DNA from 2 places in the Streptomyces sp. NPDC058051 genome. Region 2 is predicted to be linked to the other one. Evidence: riboswitches for the same ligand, from Rfam matches in the RefSeq annotation. Region 2 holds a riboswitch; the other holds the start of a gene.
The links. Region 2 has a riboswitch for cobalamin ahead of ACFVUT_RS15575 (CbtB-domain containing protein). Riboswitches for the same ligand answer to the same signal wherever they lie in the genome.

Region 1: linked by a shared signal. The riboswitch ahead of ACFVUT_RS08285 (cobalamin biosynthesis protein) and the one ahead of ACFVUT_RS15575 (CbtB-domain containing protein) in region 2 are both predicted to bind cobalamin.

Annotation. Positions count from the first base shown of each region.
Region 1 is NZ_JBHVRW010000004.1:58,818-66,482, forward strand. Features, by position in the region: gene ACFVUT_RS08250 (neutral zinc metallopeptidase) at 1-261, shown strand, start outside; gene ACFVUT_RS08255 (VOC family protein) at 342-755, shown strand; gene ACFVUT_RS08260 (hypothetical protein) at 810-2,120, opposite strand; gene ACFVUT_RS08265 (alpha/beta hydrolase) at 2,305-3,435, opposite strand; gene ACFVUT_RS08270 (class II aldolase/adducin family protein) at 3,492-4,151, opposite strand; gene ACFVUT_RS08275 (anion permease) at 4,414-5,679, shown strand; gene ACFVUT_RS08280 (hypothetical protein) at 5,715-5,945, shown strand; cobalamin riboswitch at 6,153-6,284, shown strand; gene ACFVUT_RS08285 (cobalamin biosynthesis protein) at 6,429-7,457, shown strand; gene ACFVUT_RS08290 (cobyric acid synthase) at 7,454-7,665, shown strand, end outside.
Region 2 is NZ_JBHVRW010000008.1:99,480-107,144, forward strand. Features, by position in the region: gene ACFVUT_RS15550 (SDR family oxidoreductase) at 1-305, shown strand, start outside; gene ACFVUT_RS15555 (TetR/AcrR family transcriptional regulator) at 581-1,309, opposite strand; gene ACFVUT_RS15560 (SDR family oxidoreductase) at 1,611-2,357, opposite strand; gene ACFVUT_RS15565 (GNAT family N-acetyltransferase) at 2,522-3,028, shown strand; gene ACFVUT_RS15570 (CbtA family protein) at 3,134-3,913, opposite strand; gene ACFVUT_RS15575 (CbtB-domain containing protein) at 3,940-4,155, opposite strand; adenosylcobalamin (AdoCbl) riboswitch at 4,159-4,307, opposite strand; gene ACFVUT_RS15580 (histidine phosphatase family protein) at 4,415-5,008, shown strand; gene ACFVUT_RS15585 (dihydrolipoyl dehydrogenase family protein) at 5,219-6,658, opposite strand; gene trxA (thioredoxin) at 6,775-7,146, shown strand; gene ACFVUT_RS15595 (hypothetical protein) at 7,274-7,591, opposite strand; gene ACFVUT_RS15600 (LacI family DNA-binding transcriptional regulator) at 7,663-7,665, opposite strand, start outside.

The sequences.
Region 1 (7,665 bases), on a different contig from region 2:
TACGCCGGGGTCTGGGCCCATCACGCGACGAGCACGCCGGACGAATCGACCGGCCGTCCACTGATCACCTCGCTGACGAAGGCGGACATCCGGGACGGGCTCGACGCGGCGGCCGCGGTCGGCGACGACCGGATCCAGGAGAAGTTCCAGGGCCGGGTCACGCCGGAGTCCTGGACGCACGGCTCGGCCGCGCAGCGGCAGCAGTGGTTCACCACCGGCTTCCGCGGCGGCGACATGGCCGACTGCAACACCTTCCGCTGAGAGCCTTTCGGGTGACCGATGGAAGACTGAGACGCAGATCACAGAAACGGGTCACGGGAGTACGAAAAGAGGTGGGCGTCATGGCAGGCGCACCGGCCGGCGTTCCGACGATCTATCCGACGATTCTGTACGACGACGCGAAGGCCGCGATCAGAACACTGACGGAGGGCCTCGGCTTCACGCAGGAAGCGGTGTACGAGGGCGAGAACGGCACGGTGCTCCACGCGGAGCTGTCCTGCGGCAACGGCAGGGTGATGGTCGGCTCGAAGGGCCGCGAGGGCGTCTTCGCCAAGGCGATGCAGGGCGCGGGCCCGGCCGGTGTCTACGTCGTGGTGGACGAGGTCGACGCGCACCATGCCCGGGCCGTGGAGCACGGGGTGGAGATCCTGATGCCGCCCACGGACCAGGACTACGGCTCACGGGACTTCATGGCGCGGGACGCGGAGGGCAACGTCTGGACCTTCGGGACGTACGCACCGGGGTCGGCGGACTGACGGCCGCGGGGACGGGCCCGGGACCGAGCCCGTCCGACGCGTGGACCGGCCGTGCTACACGCCGCCCGTGTGCACCTGGAAGGCGGCCCGGCGCACCGCTTTGGCCAGCGCGGGGTCCGGGTGCGCGGCGGCCAGGGCCACCAGCACCTGAACGGTGCGCGGGTGGCCGACGGCCCGTACCTCGTCCAGCAGCGCCGGCACCGTGCCCTGGACGGCCGAGTCGAGGTGCCGGACCAGCAGCGTGGTCTCGCCGTGGTCGGCGACGGCCGCCGCGGTGTCGACCCAGAGCCAGGTGGCTTCCTCCCGGCTGAGGACGTCCTGGGCGTCCTCGGGGTCCGCGCCGTCGTACTCGGCCAGCCAGAGCAGGGCGTAGGGGCGCAGGCCGGGGTCGCCGACGACCGACCGCACCTCGGGTTCGGCGGGGGCGCCGACGACCCGGAGCGCCTCGAAGGCGAGTCCGCGCAGCAGGGCGTCCTCACCGCGGGCGACGGCGAGGAGTTCGGCGACGGCGCTGCCGACGGGGCGGGCGGCGAGCCAGGCGCGGTACTCCGCGCGGGCCGGGCCGGGGGTGAGCCGGGCGCAGCCGAGCAGCATGTCGGCGGCGGCCTGCTCGATGTTCCCGGCCGGGCTCTGGGCCGCGACGCAGATCTGTTCCAGCTTGACCCAGACCGCCCAGTTGCCGAGCGGGGTGAGGGTGGCGTGTCCGGCGCCGAGGGTGAGGGCCCCGACGGCGGCCAGCCCCTCCAGGGCCCAGTCGAGAAGGAGGGCGATCAGGGCGGCGGGGTGTGCCTCGGCGGCGGTTCCGGCCGGTGCGGCCGGCGGCTGCGGCCCGTACGGCACCTCGCAGCGCTCCTCGTGGAGCTCGGCGACGCGCTGGCCGAGCAGGTCCAGGAGGGCGGGCACGGCGACCGGCCCGGCCGAGAGCTGGAGGAGGGAGAGCACCTGGGGCACGGCCTCGACGGCCTCGGCGACCGCGGTGGAGTCGATGCCGTCGGGTGCGGGGTGGACGAGCGACCACGCGTCGAAGAGCGCCACCCAGCCGCGGAGCACGGCGGAGTCGTCGCGGTCCCAGGCGCGCAGCCGCCAGCCGGGGCGCGCGGTGTCGCCGTGCAGTTCGACCAGACCGGCGAGCCGGGCCCGGTCCCAGCCCGAACGCATCTGGGCCGGGGACAACTCCATGACCGCCGCGGCCCGTTCCAGAGCCTGGGCGGCCGGCGGCGGTGCGCCGGGGATCGCGCCGTCGGCTGCCCAGCGGGCGATCCGTACGGCGTCGGCAAGGACGGTTCTGGCCTGGCGGGCCAGTTCCGCCCTGGGAGGAGTGCCCTCCGGGGGGCGGGGAGCCGGCCTGGTGCGCCGGGTGGTCACGGCCTTGCGAGCGGTGGCGAGGGGTCGCGGGCGGACAAGTCGCAGCCTGGAGTCGCGCGGGGTACGGGACGTCACGGGAGCAGTCTTGCCCCTGACGGCCCGAAAGCCCAAACGGAACCCGAATTCGCGGTGGAGGGAGTGGTGGCACGGGCCCGGCACCAATCGGCCGATCCCTCGCATCAGGTCACATCAGGGGCGTGAGGAAGCGGCGCAGGGCCTCTTCGTAGTGGACCGGGTCGGCGTTCCACATCGCCGCGTGCGGAGCCTGCGGGACGGTGTGCAGGGCCACCAGGTCGGGCCGGCGGGCGGCGAGGTCGCGGGACGGCTGCCAGGGGGCCAGGGTGTCGTCGGGTCCGTGGAAGATCAGGGTCGGGGCACGCAGCGACGGTGCGAGGGAGCCGTCCAGGAGCCGGGCGCCGCGCAGCCCGGTCTGCCCCTGGGCGGCACGGACGGCGAGCGGCAGCAGGGCGGCCGGGATGCCGCGGGCCGTGGCCAGGGCGCGCATCGTGGTGGCCCAGTCCAGCACCGGCGAGTCGAGGACGAGGCCGCAGATCCGGCTGCGGAGTGCCGAGTTGACGGCCGCGTGCAGTGCCATCGAGGCGCCGGTGGACCAGCCGTACAGGACGACCTTCTCGGCGCCGTACCGCACCGCGAAGCGAATCGCCGCGTCCAGGTCGCGCCATTCGGACTCACCGAGGTGGGCGAGGCCGTCCGGGGAGCGCGGCGCTCCGGGGTCGCCGCGGTAGGCCGGGTCGAGCACGGGCAGGCGCAGACCGTGCAGGAACTCCATGACGTTCATGGGGTGTTCCCTGGTCGTGCCGAGGCCGTGCACGGTGATGACCCAGGTGTCGCGGGGGCCGGGCAGGAACCAGGCGGGCAGGGTGCCGAGTTCGCCGGGGATCTCGACCTCCTCGTACGTGAGGCCGAGGGCCGACGAGGGGTCGCCGCTGTGCAGTTGCGGGGTGACGCGGACCTTGGCGCCGGGCTCCAGGGTGCCGCTGCTGACGCGTTCCAGTCTGCGGACGACGGTGTCGGGGGCGTGGTGGGCGTGTGCGATCACCGGGCCGACGACGGCGTGGACGTCGTCGCCCACCAGTCCGTACGTACCGGGCCGCAGGGCGGTGAAGGAGCGGGTCAGGGTGACCTGCCCGGCGGCCGTGGCGTGCACGGTGAGTCCGCGGTCGGCGGGGAGCGGTCGTCCGGAGGGCGCCCTGAGGGCGGCGTGGCTGGCGTACCGGCCGGCCGCGACCGCCGCTGCCGCACCGCCGCCGAGGACCGTGGTGACGGCTGCTGCCGTGATGGTTGCCGGGCGCACCGCTCCAGTCTCCCGGGGTGCACCGCACCCTGCCAGCGGACGGGGGCCGTCCGGTGTCAGCCCGGTTGTCCGTATCCCTTCAGCGCCTCCCGCACGTCGCTCAGCTGGGCCGGGGAGAGCAGATGGGGCGAGCGGCCGGGCACGGAGCTCGCGGTGAGCCAGAGCCGGCAGAGCCATTCCAGCTGGGCGGTCCTGTCGTACGCCTCGTCCAGGGTCGCTCCGTAGGTCACGGTTCCGTGGTTCTGGAGCAGGCAGCCGGTGCGGTCCCGCAGGGCGGCGAGCATGTTCCCGGCCAGTTCCTCCGTCCCGTAGCGCGCATAGGCCGCGACCCGGACGGGGCCGCCCAGCAGGGCGGCGGCGTAGTGGACCGCGGGGACCTCGGGGACCAGGGTGGAGACGGCCGTGGCATGCACCGCGTGGGTGTGGACGACGGCAACCGCCTCGCTGTTCCGGTAGACCGCGAGGTGGAGCGGGAGTTCGCTGGTGGGGGCCAGCTCGCCGAGGACGCGGTTGCCGTCCAGGTCGACGCCGACGGCGTCCCCGGGACCGAGCCGGTCGTACGGCACTCCGCTCGGGGTGACCAGGACCGTCGCACCGACGCGTGCCGACACGTTTCCGGAGGTCCCGACGACGAGGCCGTCCGCCGCCGTCCTGCGGGCGGTGGCGACGACAGCGTCCCAGGCCCGTTCGATCGCGTCCCCTCGGTCATCACTCATACGAGGATCCTGTCAGCCCGGGAGGCGAACGGGCATGCGATCGGCCGGGAAGGTCACAACCCGGTGACGTTCACAAAAGGTGCGCCAGGGGGTGGATCGGGCCCGGTGGGGCTCCGTGCGCGGACCGCGCCGCGCCGCGGAGATCAGGAAGAGGAATCCGGTCCCGACAGGAGACACCACAGCGCCCTTCCCAGTTCATCTTCCGTTCACTCAGGTTGCCTACGGTCCACTTGCCAATGACGTCGAACGATTGCCTGGGTAAATGGAACACATCACGCTGCTTCTCGCGATTGTGATCGTGACAGCTCTAGTGTTCGATTTCACGAACGGTTTCCATGACACCGCCAACGCGATGGCGACCACCATCTCGACCGGCGCACTCAAACCGAAGACAGCGGTGGCCATGTCCGCCGTTCTCAACCTCGTCGGCGCGTTCCTCTCGGTGGAGGTCGCCAAGACGATCTCCGGCGGGATCGTCAACGAGAACGGGCTGCGGACAGAAGTGATCTTCGCGGCACTCGTCGGCGCCATCCTGTGGAATCTGCTGACCTGGCTGGTCGGCCTTCCGTCCAGTTCCTCGCACGCCCTGTTCGGCGGCCTGATCGGCGCCGCGGTGATGTCGGCGGGCTGGTCCTCCGTCAACGGCGGCACCGTCGTCACCAAGGTGCTGCTCCCGGCGCTCGCCGCGCCGATCGTCGCCGGTCTGGCCGCGCTGCTGGCGACCAGGCTGACGTACCGGATCGGCGGGAAGATCCGCAACGACGCCCAGGAGAAGGCCACCGCCAAGGGCTACCGCGCCGGTCAGATCGCCTCGGCCGGACTGGTCTCCCTCGCCCACGGCACCAACGACGCGCAGAAGACCATGGGCATCATCACCCTGGCCCTGGTCACCGGCGGCGTCCTGCACCCCGGCTCCAACCCGCCGGTCTGGGTCATCGTCGCGGCCGGTACGGCCATCGCGCTCGGCACCTACCTGGGCGGCTGGCGCATCATCCGCACCATGGGCAGCGGCCTCACCGACCTCAAACCGCCGCAGGGCTTCGCCGCCCAGACCAGCGCGGCCACGGTCATCCTGGCCTCCTCGCACCTCGGCTTCTCGCTCTCCACCACGCAGTCCTGCTCCGGTGCCGTGATGGGCGCGGGGCTCGGCCGCCGGGGCGGCGTGGTCCGCTGGTCCACCGCCACCCGGATGTTCGTCGCCTGGGGTCTGACCCTGCCGGCCGCGGGACTGGTCGGCGCCGGTGCCGAGTTCCTCACCAAGCAGGGCACGTGGGGTGTCGTCGTCGTCGCGGCGCTGCTGCTCGCGGGCTCCGGGGCGATATGGCTCGTGTCGCGTCGCAAGCCGGTCGGCCACGGCGACGTCGCACCCGCCGCCGACGGAGCCGAACCCGCGGGCGTCGTCACCACGGCCATCGCCGCCGTCAGCCCGCCGCCCACCGGCGCCCAGGCGGCCGCCCAGGATCTCAAGACCACCATTCCGGCTCCGGCCGCGACCTCCCAGGACCCGGCGCGACCCGCCACCGTCTAGGTCGGCCGCCCCGGCAGACCGGCTAAGGAATCAGCATGAAAATCGACTGGGCAGCCCTCGGCTCCGTCTTCGGCGTCTCCCTCGTCGTCACCGTCGCGCTGGTGGGTCTCTTCACCCTGGGCATCGTCGGTCTCTCCAAGCAGCCCGAACCGGCGGCGCAGGGCGGCTCCGGCGGCTCGCTGCTGCTGGCCCGCGCGGGCGCGTACGTCTGCTTCGCGCTGTGCGCGACGGCGGTCGCGTACGGGATCTATCTGATCGTCGCCTGACCTCCGTCAAGGCATCCCCCTTCTCCGCACGCTCCCGACGGGCCGGACCCACGACATGGGTCCGGTCCTTCGGCATGGGTCCGGCCCTTCGGCGTTGTGGCTCCGGCCCGATGTGGGGCACAGCACACCGCACCGCCGCAGGTCAACGGCAAGTTGACGGACGTTCGCGGAGCGTGGTGGACTGCCGGAGCCAATTACGGCGACAGCAGAGGAAGCCGGTGCGAATCCGGCGCGGTCCCGCCACTGTCACCGGGGAGCAGTCCCCCACACCGGAAGTCACGGCACGCGCGAGCGGGCTGGAAGGCCGGGGGAACTGCGGATCCGGGAGCCAGGAGACTCTCGTCGCCCGTCACGTCGATCCAGGGCGCGGACCCTGAGTGAGGACATATCGCCATGCCTGGCTGCCGTGCGTCCGTTGCTTCGATGCTCTCGACGAGAGCCGCCTGTACGAGGACCCTTCGAGGCGTGAGCGCCGGTTGAGCCATGCGTGCCGATCGCGTTTTCGCGTACGGCGCCACGGCCGGTCTGATCGGCGACCTGCTGTTCGGTGATCCCCGCAGGGGACACCCGGTCGCCGCCTTCGGGCGGGCCGCGGCGGGCGTCGAGCACCGTCTCTGGCGCGACCACCGCGGGTGGGGCGCGCTGCACACGCTCGTCTGCGCCGGAGGCGCCGCGGGGAGTGCCGTGCTGGTCACCCGTGCCCTGCGCCGTCATCCCGCCGCCTCGGTCGCCCTGACCGCGGCCGCCACCTGGTCCGTCGTCGGTGGTACCTCCCTGGGGCGTGAGGCCCGCACGATCGGGGCCGCGCTGGCCGCCGATGACCTCGCGTCGGCCCGCGAGCGCCTGCCGCACCTGTGCGGGCGCGACCCGCAGTCCCTCGACGGACCGCAGATCGCCCGCGCCGTGGTGGAGTCCGTGGCCGAGAACACCTCGGACGCCGTGGTCGGCGCCCTGGTGTGGGGCGCGCTGGCCGGCGTGCCCGGACTCGTCGGCTTCCGGGCCGCCAACACCCTCGACGCCATGGTCGGCCACAAGTCGCCCCGCCACCGGCGCTACGGCTGGGCCTCGGCCCGCCTCGACGACCTCGCGGGCTGGCCCGGTGCCCGGCTCACCGCCCTGCTGGCCGTGGCCGCCGGCGGGCGGCCACGGGGCGCGGTGCGGGCCTGGCGGGCCGACGCGGCCAAGCACCCGAGTCCCAACGCGGGACCGGTGGAGGCGTCGTTCGCGGGCGCGCTCGGCGTACGGCTCGGCGGAACCCTCGCCTACGGAGGCCGGATCGAGCACCGCCCCGTCCTCAACGGGGAGACGGGCCGGGCGGTGGAGACCGAGGACATCGAACGCGCGGTGCGGCTCTCGCGCCGGGTGAGCGTGCTCGCCCTCGGCGTGTGTGTGGTGGGGCGACTGGGTGCCGGCCTCGCCGCACGGCGCATCGCGGGACGACGGAACGCGGGCCTGCCCGCCGAAGCCCTTCGGGCCGCGGGACGACGGACCGCAGGACGGAGACGGACATGAGCGGCGGGCTGCTGGTCGCCGGAACCACCTCGGACGCCGGCAAGAGCGTCGTCACGGCGGGCATCTGCCGCTGGCTCGTACGCCGGGGCGTGAAAGTGGCGCCCTTCAAGGCGCAGAACATGTCGCTGAACTCGTTCGTCACCCGCGAGGGTGCCGAGATCGGGCGCGCCCAGGCGATGCAGGCCCAGGCCGCCCGGGTCGAGCCGAC
Region 2 (7,665 bases):
CGGCACGGCCGGCGAGCGGCCTGTACGCGGCCAGCAAAGCGGCCGGCGAGCAGCTCGTGCTGGCGGCGGCCAAGGAACTCGGCCCGCGGGGGATCACCGTCAACAGCGTCCTGCCCGGCGCGACCCGCACCGACGCCCTGGAAGCAGGGGCGACCGCCGAAGCGCTGGCTGCGACTCGTGCGCAAACACCCCTGGGACGGCTCGGAGAACCCACCGACATCGCCGCGATTGTCGCCTTCCTCGCCTCGGAGGACGGTGCCTGGATCACCGGCCAGTCCATCCGTGCGGGAGGCGGCCTCTTCTGATCGGGACGCGGCCTGTCGTGGTCGCCCCGACCAGCGCGCGGGAACCGTGACAGGCCGCCTGAATGCTCAACCACGTGATGGGGCCGGGCCATTCGGCCTCCCCTGATGTCCTCGACGCGCCGCCGCTGCCGCATGTCACCGAGCCGGGCCACGAACCCCTGATCCTCCGGTCTCGGATGGTCGCGGTTGGTCGCGGCACGAGTCGTGTTCCCATCACACGGCCCTGATGAACGATCACGAGCTGAACGTCTCACCGCCTGGCGTGCACGAGCTCGTCAGCGATCGTGGGGGACGTTCGACAGGCGGTTCAGCCATTCCGTCAGGAGAGCGCCCTCAGCGGTGCTGAGCGCCGGGTCGGGCGACTGCCGCAGCAGTGCGTTCAGCCGGGCCGCCGCGGACGGCACCTGGGCCTCGGACACGGCAGCCCCCGTATCGTCCGCGCCTGCGGATGCGCCGGACACGTCCGGGGTGAGGACCGCGGCGAGCACGGCATCGCGCACCCGCCGCGACATGCCCGGATCATGGAAGGTGGCCGGGCGGGCGACGAGCATCAGCGCCACGCCGACACTGGCCGACATCACCATCTGCGCGGCCAGTTCGGGGGCCAGACGCAACTTGCCCACGGCTGCGGCCCGTTCCAGATCCCTGGTGAGGATCCGGTGGGATTCGAGAGCCGCGGCCGGCGGAGTGCGCATGGCCGGTGAATTCATCAGCCGGTAGAGATGGGGGTTCCGCTGGGCGAACTCGACGTGGATGTCCCAGCCGTTGCGCAGGTCCGCGATGGGGTCCGTGCTCTCGTCGCGCTGCCGCTTCGTCGCCAGGTACTGGTCGAAGCCGTGGTCCACCACCGCGGACAACAGGCCTTCCTTGTCGCCGAAGTGGCGGTAGAGCGCCGGGGCACCCACCTGCGCGGCCTCGCACACGGCCCGGGTGGAGATGTCCCCGTCCGGGGACTCCGCGATCAGCCGCGCCGCGACTTCCAGAATGCGTGCTCGTGTGCTCATCGCTCGGACGCTATCAAAGGCGCCCCAACGGATGCCGGACGACCGCACGAGGGACACAGCCCGATCCGGGTGGGCTCGACCGCACGAGGGACACAGCCCGATCCGGGTGGGCTCGACCGCGCGAGAGGAGCGCAGGCCGACGTCGGCTCCGGCGCACTCGGCCGCACAGAAAAGACGCAGGCCGGCCCCGGTGCGCCCGATCACGCAGAGGGAGCACCGGCCGCCCCCGGCGCGCTCAACTGCACACGAGACGGGGGCGCGTCCGTGACGGCCGGGACTCCGGGGCCGGAGCCCGCGCCGGTCAGCCGATGCCGCCGTTGGCACGCAGCACCTGGCCGTTGACCCAGCGGGCAGGACCGGCGAGGAAGGAGACCACCTCGGCGATGTCCTGCGGCGTGCCCAGACGTTCCAGCGGCGTCCGGTCGGCCAGACTCGCGATGGTCTGCTCGTCCTTTCCTTCCAGGAACAGGGCGGTGGCGGTCGGCCCGGGGGCGACCGCATTGACCGTGATGTCCCGCCCGCGCAGCTCCCGGGCCAGGATCAGCGTCACGGCCTCGACCGCGCCCTTCGTGGCCGCGTAGGCGCTGTAGCCCGGCAGTGCCAGCGCCAGCACGGAGCTGGAGAAGTTGATGATCGCCCCGCCCTCGCGCAGGCGGCGTGCCGCCTGCTGGTCCACGACGAACGTCCCGCGGATGTTGGTGCGGTGCATCCGGTCCAGAGCGTCCAGATCGATGTCGGCCAGGGGCGCGAGGGTCATCACGCCCGCCGCGTGCACGACGACATCGATGCCGCCGAAGGACTCCTCAGCGGCATCGAAGAGGGCCGAGACCGCGACCTCGTCGGCCACGTCGGCCCGGAAGGCGATGGCGCGCCCGCCCGCCGCGGTGATCGCCGCGATCGCCGACTCGGCCTCGGCCCGGTTTCCCGCGTAGTTGATGACGACGGCGAATCCGTCGGACGCCAGCCGCTCGGCGCTCTCACGGCCGATTCCCCGGGAACCTCCGGTGACGATCGCCACCCGGCGTGCTGTGGCGTGCTGCTCGCTCATGGCTGTACTCCCCTGTTCCGGGCGGCCGTGAATTCAGACCCGAAAGAATCAACGCTAACGCGATTACCGTAGCACTGCTACGCGCAGGTCGACCAGCGACACCGCCGCCGCCACCGCGCAATCCGGGTGCCGCGCTTCGGGGTCGCGTGATAATTCACTCGGTCATGACCGACCTTGAGACCTCCCGCCTCCTCCTCCGCCCGATGAGCGCCTCCGATGCCTTGCGGGTGATGGCGGGCGTGCCGGGAGAGGGCGCCCACTGGGCGCCCGGGTACCCGTCCCCCGGCGAGATGGCCGCGGCCGAGCGTTTCCTCGACACCTGTGCGACGACGGGTGACCCCAGCCCGTTCTGTTCGTACGAGATGCGGCGCCGCGAGGACGGGTTGGTGATCGGCGGGCTGGGTTTCCACGGCGCGCCGGACGAGAACGGGCAGGTCACGATCGGCTACGGCCTCGTCCCCTCGGCGCAGGGCATGGGTTATGCCTCCGAGGCGCTGCGCGCACTGCTTCTGTTCGCCCGCGACCAGGGCGTGCGCTGCGTGCACGGCGACACCGATCTGGACAACCTCGCGTCCCAGCGCGTCATGACGGCCGTCGGCATGCGTCTGGTGAAGGTGGACGCGCGCCTGAAGCACTACCGGATCGACTGGGATCAGCGGGCCGGGCGGTAGGCGCTCCCTCCCCGGCCGCCGGTCCGGCCACGCGGGTCACGACGACGGACCCGCCGGGCAGCTCCCGGCGGGTCCGTCGTCTTCCGGTGGTCGGTGGTGTGTCGGTCAGCCGGTCACCACGGCGGCCCGGTCCGCAGCACCGTTTCCGGCCCTGGAGGAGCCGGCTCCCGGTGCGAGAAGCCGTTCCGTCAGCCAGCCGAAGACGAGGCCGAAGGTGATCCAGAGCGTGGCCTGCACGGCAAGGGTGGCCAGGCGGAACTCCCACAGCAGGGAGGCCGGGAAGTCCTTTCCGACCTCGTTGTACGAGGGCAGGAACGCGTACGAGAGTCCGATCACGAGGACGTAGGCGGCGGATGCGGCGATGGTCGCGTTCCAGTTGCCCAGGCGGGGAGCCAGCCGCTTGCCGAGGATGACGGCGGCGACGGCCAGCAGCACACTGAGGGCGACCATCAGGAAGAACAGGGTGGTGCGTCGGCCGATCGTGTCGGGGTTGCCGACGGCCGGCGGGTTGGCCGGGTACTTCAGGAAGGGAACGACGTACACCGTCAGCAGGGCCGCGCCCGCGATCAGGGCTGCCGTGGCCCGCGGGCCGAATCTGCCGATCCGGCCGAGGGCGTAGCAGTAGACGAGAGCGGCGATGCCGCCGATCGCCACCCCGAAGACGAGCACGCCGGTGGCAAGGCCGGCGGTGGACTGCATGGTGCGGCTGACGAGTTCCTCGCCGCCGCCGTGGTCGTGGCTGTGGCTGTGTGCCTCTTCGAGGGCGATGGCCGCGTCGACGCGGGACTCGCCGAGGAAGTAGGCGACGACCAGAGCGAGCGCGCCCGCGACGAGGCCGGCCAGCATGCCGCGGACGAGCAGGGCTCTGACAGATATGGAGTTCATGAGGTTTTCCCTGGTTGGAAGTTACGTCAGTGGCAGGGGAAACCGAGGAGGTGGCGTCCGTCGTGGACCCACTCGTGGACGCTTTCGCCGGAGATGACCGCGGTGGCGCCCTGTTCGGCGCCGACGAAGTACAGCAGTACGAGCATGAGGATGCCGAAGAAGACCGCCCAAGGGGCAATGGCCTTCAGGGAGATGGGGGTGATCGCCGGTACGGCGGTGGCGGGCGCAGCACTCTGTGCCATGGCAGAACCTCCTGAGGGAACACGCGTCCCGATCGTGGTGCCTGAGACGAAGGTGCTGGGTCTGACTTCCCGTACGGGTACGGGTTCACAGTGGCGCGACCGTGCCGGATTCTCACCGGACTTCCGTCACACCTTCGCCATGTTCGTTGCGACGATACCGGCTGGGAGCGGACACGGCCATGGCCCCTTCGGGGCAGTGGCGCCCGGATGCCATGGTGGGGTGGCCAGAAGGGCCACCGTTCAGGGAGTTGACCCGGTCATGACGATCCAGGTGATGTTGATCTCACCGGCGCTCAACGCCGCGCTGCGCGAGGCCCGCTTCGACGGCGATGCTCCGCTGGACGCGGCCGGGGTCCGACAGGCCCGGGAGGCCGCGGCGGCGGTGCCTGCGGCCGACCGGTACGTGTGCGGGCCGTCGGAGCGGTGCGCCCGGTCCGCCGAGGCGTTGGGTGTGCGTGCCGCACTCGAACCGGCGCTCCGTGGCTGGGACATGGGCCGGTGGAGCGGGCAGCGGCTGGTGGACGTGAGCGCGCGCGAGCCGGAGGCGGTGTCGGCCTGGATGACCGATCCTTCGGCGGCCGGGCACGGCGGTGAGTCGTTGCTGACGTTCTGTGCACGGGTCGCCTGTTGGCTGGATTCCGTGGAGTCCGCGTACGACGGGGAGGACGGCCGGGTGCTGGGGATCGTCGAGCCCGCGGTGGTGCGGGCCGTGATCGTACGGGCACTCGGCCTGCCGACCCTGGCGTTCTGGCGGCTGGACATCGCCCCGTTGACGCTGACCGGGCTCAGCGGCCGGTCCGGGCGGTGGAATCTGCGGTGTGGGCAGCCGCTGTCCTCCGCCGCGGGGGACTGACGCGCTCTCCGCAACCCCGGCGGACAACCGACCGCTGCGGGGCGGTGAACGACGTCCCCGGCCCGCACGGCCACATGACGCCCCGTCACCGTCGGCATCGGCATCGGCATCGGCATCGGCATCGGCATCGGCGGACGCGACGTCTTCGACGAGCGCACGGTACGGGAAGGCGCGCCCCGCCCGGGGAAGCGCCGGACAGGAACGGGCCCCTTACGCGTCGCGGTACGTCTCCAGCAGGCGCAGCCAGATCTCGCTGATCGTCGGGTACGAGGGGACGGCGTGCCACAGCCGGTCGAGGGGGATCTCGCCCGCGACAGCGACCGTCGCCGAGTGCAGCAGCTCGCCGATGCCGGGTCCGACGAAGGTGACACCCAGCAGGACCTCACGGTCGAGGTCCACGATCATGCGGGCGTGGCCCTGGTAGCCGTCGGCGTACAGGCCGGAGCCCGCCACCGCGGCGAGGTCGTGGTCGACGGCGCGCACACGGTGGCCCGCCTCCTCGGCCTCAGCGAGGGTGAGGCCCACCGATGCGGCCTCGGGATCGGTGAAGACGACCTGGGGGACGGCCGCGTGGTCGGCGGAGGCCGCGTGGGCGCCCCATCGGCCGGTCTCTGTCGGTGCGCCCGCGGCACGGGCGGCGATCGCCGCGCCCGCGATGCGGGCCTGGTACTTGCCCTGGTGGGTGAGGAGTGCCCGGTGGTTGACGTCACCGACCGCGTAGAGCCAGCCGGTGCCGTCCACGCGACAGCTGTCGTCGACGCCGAGCCAGGAACCGGGCTTCAGACCCACTGTTTCGAGGCCGAGGTCGTCGGTGCGCGGGGCGCGGCCCGTGGCGAAGAGGATCTCGTCGGCCTCGATCTGCTCGCCGGTGTCCAGCTCCACGGTGACCGGGCCGTCCGGGACCGCGCGCCGTACGGCGGTCGCCGAGGTTCCGGTTCGGATGTCGGCGCCCGCCTCCGTCAGCGCGCGGGCGACCAGCTCGCCCGCGAAGGGTTCCATCTTCGGCAGGAGTCCCTTGCCGCGGACCAGCATCGTCACCCGGGCGCCGAGGGCCTGCCAGACAGTGGCCATCTCCGTCCCGACGACGCCGCCGCCGACGATGACGAGGCGGCCGGGCACCTCCTTGGCGCTCGTCGCCTCCCGGCTGGTCCACGGGCGGGCCCCGTCGACGCCGGGCAGTGCGGGGACGACCGCGCGGCTGCCGGTGCAGACGGCGACGGCGTGCCGGGCGGTGAGCCGGTGCTCCGTGCCGTCGGGAGCCGCGACGGAGACCGTCTTCTCACCGGTGAGCCGGCCCTGGCCCCGGTAGATGTCCGCCCCGATCCCCTCCAGCCAGGTGACCTGCCCGTCGTCCTTCCAGTGCGAGGCGTAGGTGTCACGGCGGGCAAGGACGGCCGTCGCGTCCAGCGGTCCCTGCACGGCCTCGCTGAGGCCCGGGATGCGGCGGGCGTCGGCGCGGGCGACCACCGGGCGCAGCAGGGCCTTGCTGGGCATGCAGGCCCAGTACGAGCACTCGCCGCCGATGAGTTCCACCTCGACGACCGCTGTGCTCAGACCGGCCGCGCGGGTACGGTCGGCGACGTTCTCGCCGACCGGGCCCGCTCCGATCACCACGACGTCGTACTCGGTGTTCAGGGAAGCATCTGTCATGGGGACAGTCTTATCGCCGGGTGTACGCGACGGCCACATGGGCAGGCGGAATAGCGCAAGCACAGACACCGTTGTGCGGAACACGTCCGAGCGGGCACAGGAAGAGGTAACACAGCATGAGCACCGTTGAGCTCACCAAGGAAAACTTCGATCAGGTCGTCAGCGACAACGACTTCGTCCTGATCGACTTCTGGGCTTCCTGGTGCGGCCCGTGTCGGCAGTTCGCGCCGGTCTACGACTCGGCGTCGGAGCGTCATGAGGACCTGGTCTTCGCCAAGGTCGACACGGAGGCGCAGCAGGAGCTGGCGGCGGCCTTCGAGATCCGCTCCATCCCCACACTGATGATCGTCCGGGACAACGTGGCGGTGTTCGCCCAGCCCGGGGCGCTGCCGGAAGCGGCGCTGGAGGACGTCATCGGGCAGGCGAGGAAGCTGGACATGGACGAGGTGCGCAAGTCCATCGAGGACCAGAAGAACGAGCAGAAGTAGCACCGGAAGGAGGCGCCCGCGCGCAGGAGCGGGGCGAGGTGCCGCAGGAGCGAGGCAAGAGGCCCGGCCGCCGGACACCGACCGGCAGCCGGGCCTCTCTGCCTGGCCGCACACGGCCGGCTCTCGCTCAGCCGGCGGAGTCGCCCTCGGTATCACTGTCGGCATCGCTGTCGGCGCTGCCCTGGGTGGGCTTCTCCTTGATCCGGACCGACAGGCCGTAGTCCAGCTCGGCACCGTCGACCAACAGGGCCTCGACCGTGCGCGTCGCCGGGTCGATGTCCGCCACGACGCCGTCACCCGAGTACCGGGGGTAGCCCGATGCCCCGGTCTCGCCGGTCGCCGCCACGACCGCCGAGCGGATGGCGCCGGCGGACTCGGCGGCGTCGGTGGAGTCCTCGGCGAATCCGGGGACCAGCAGGATCTCGTAACTCTGCGGATGGCTCATGGTCATGACGCTAAGCAAGCGGCGCGCGGTACGCATGTCGCGGCGCCGGTGCCCGGTGCGGAGGGGGCGACTCA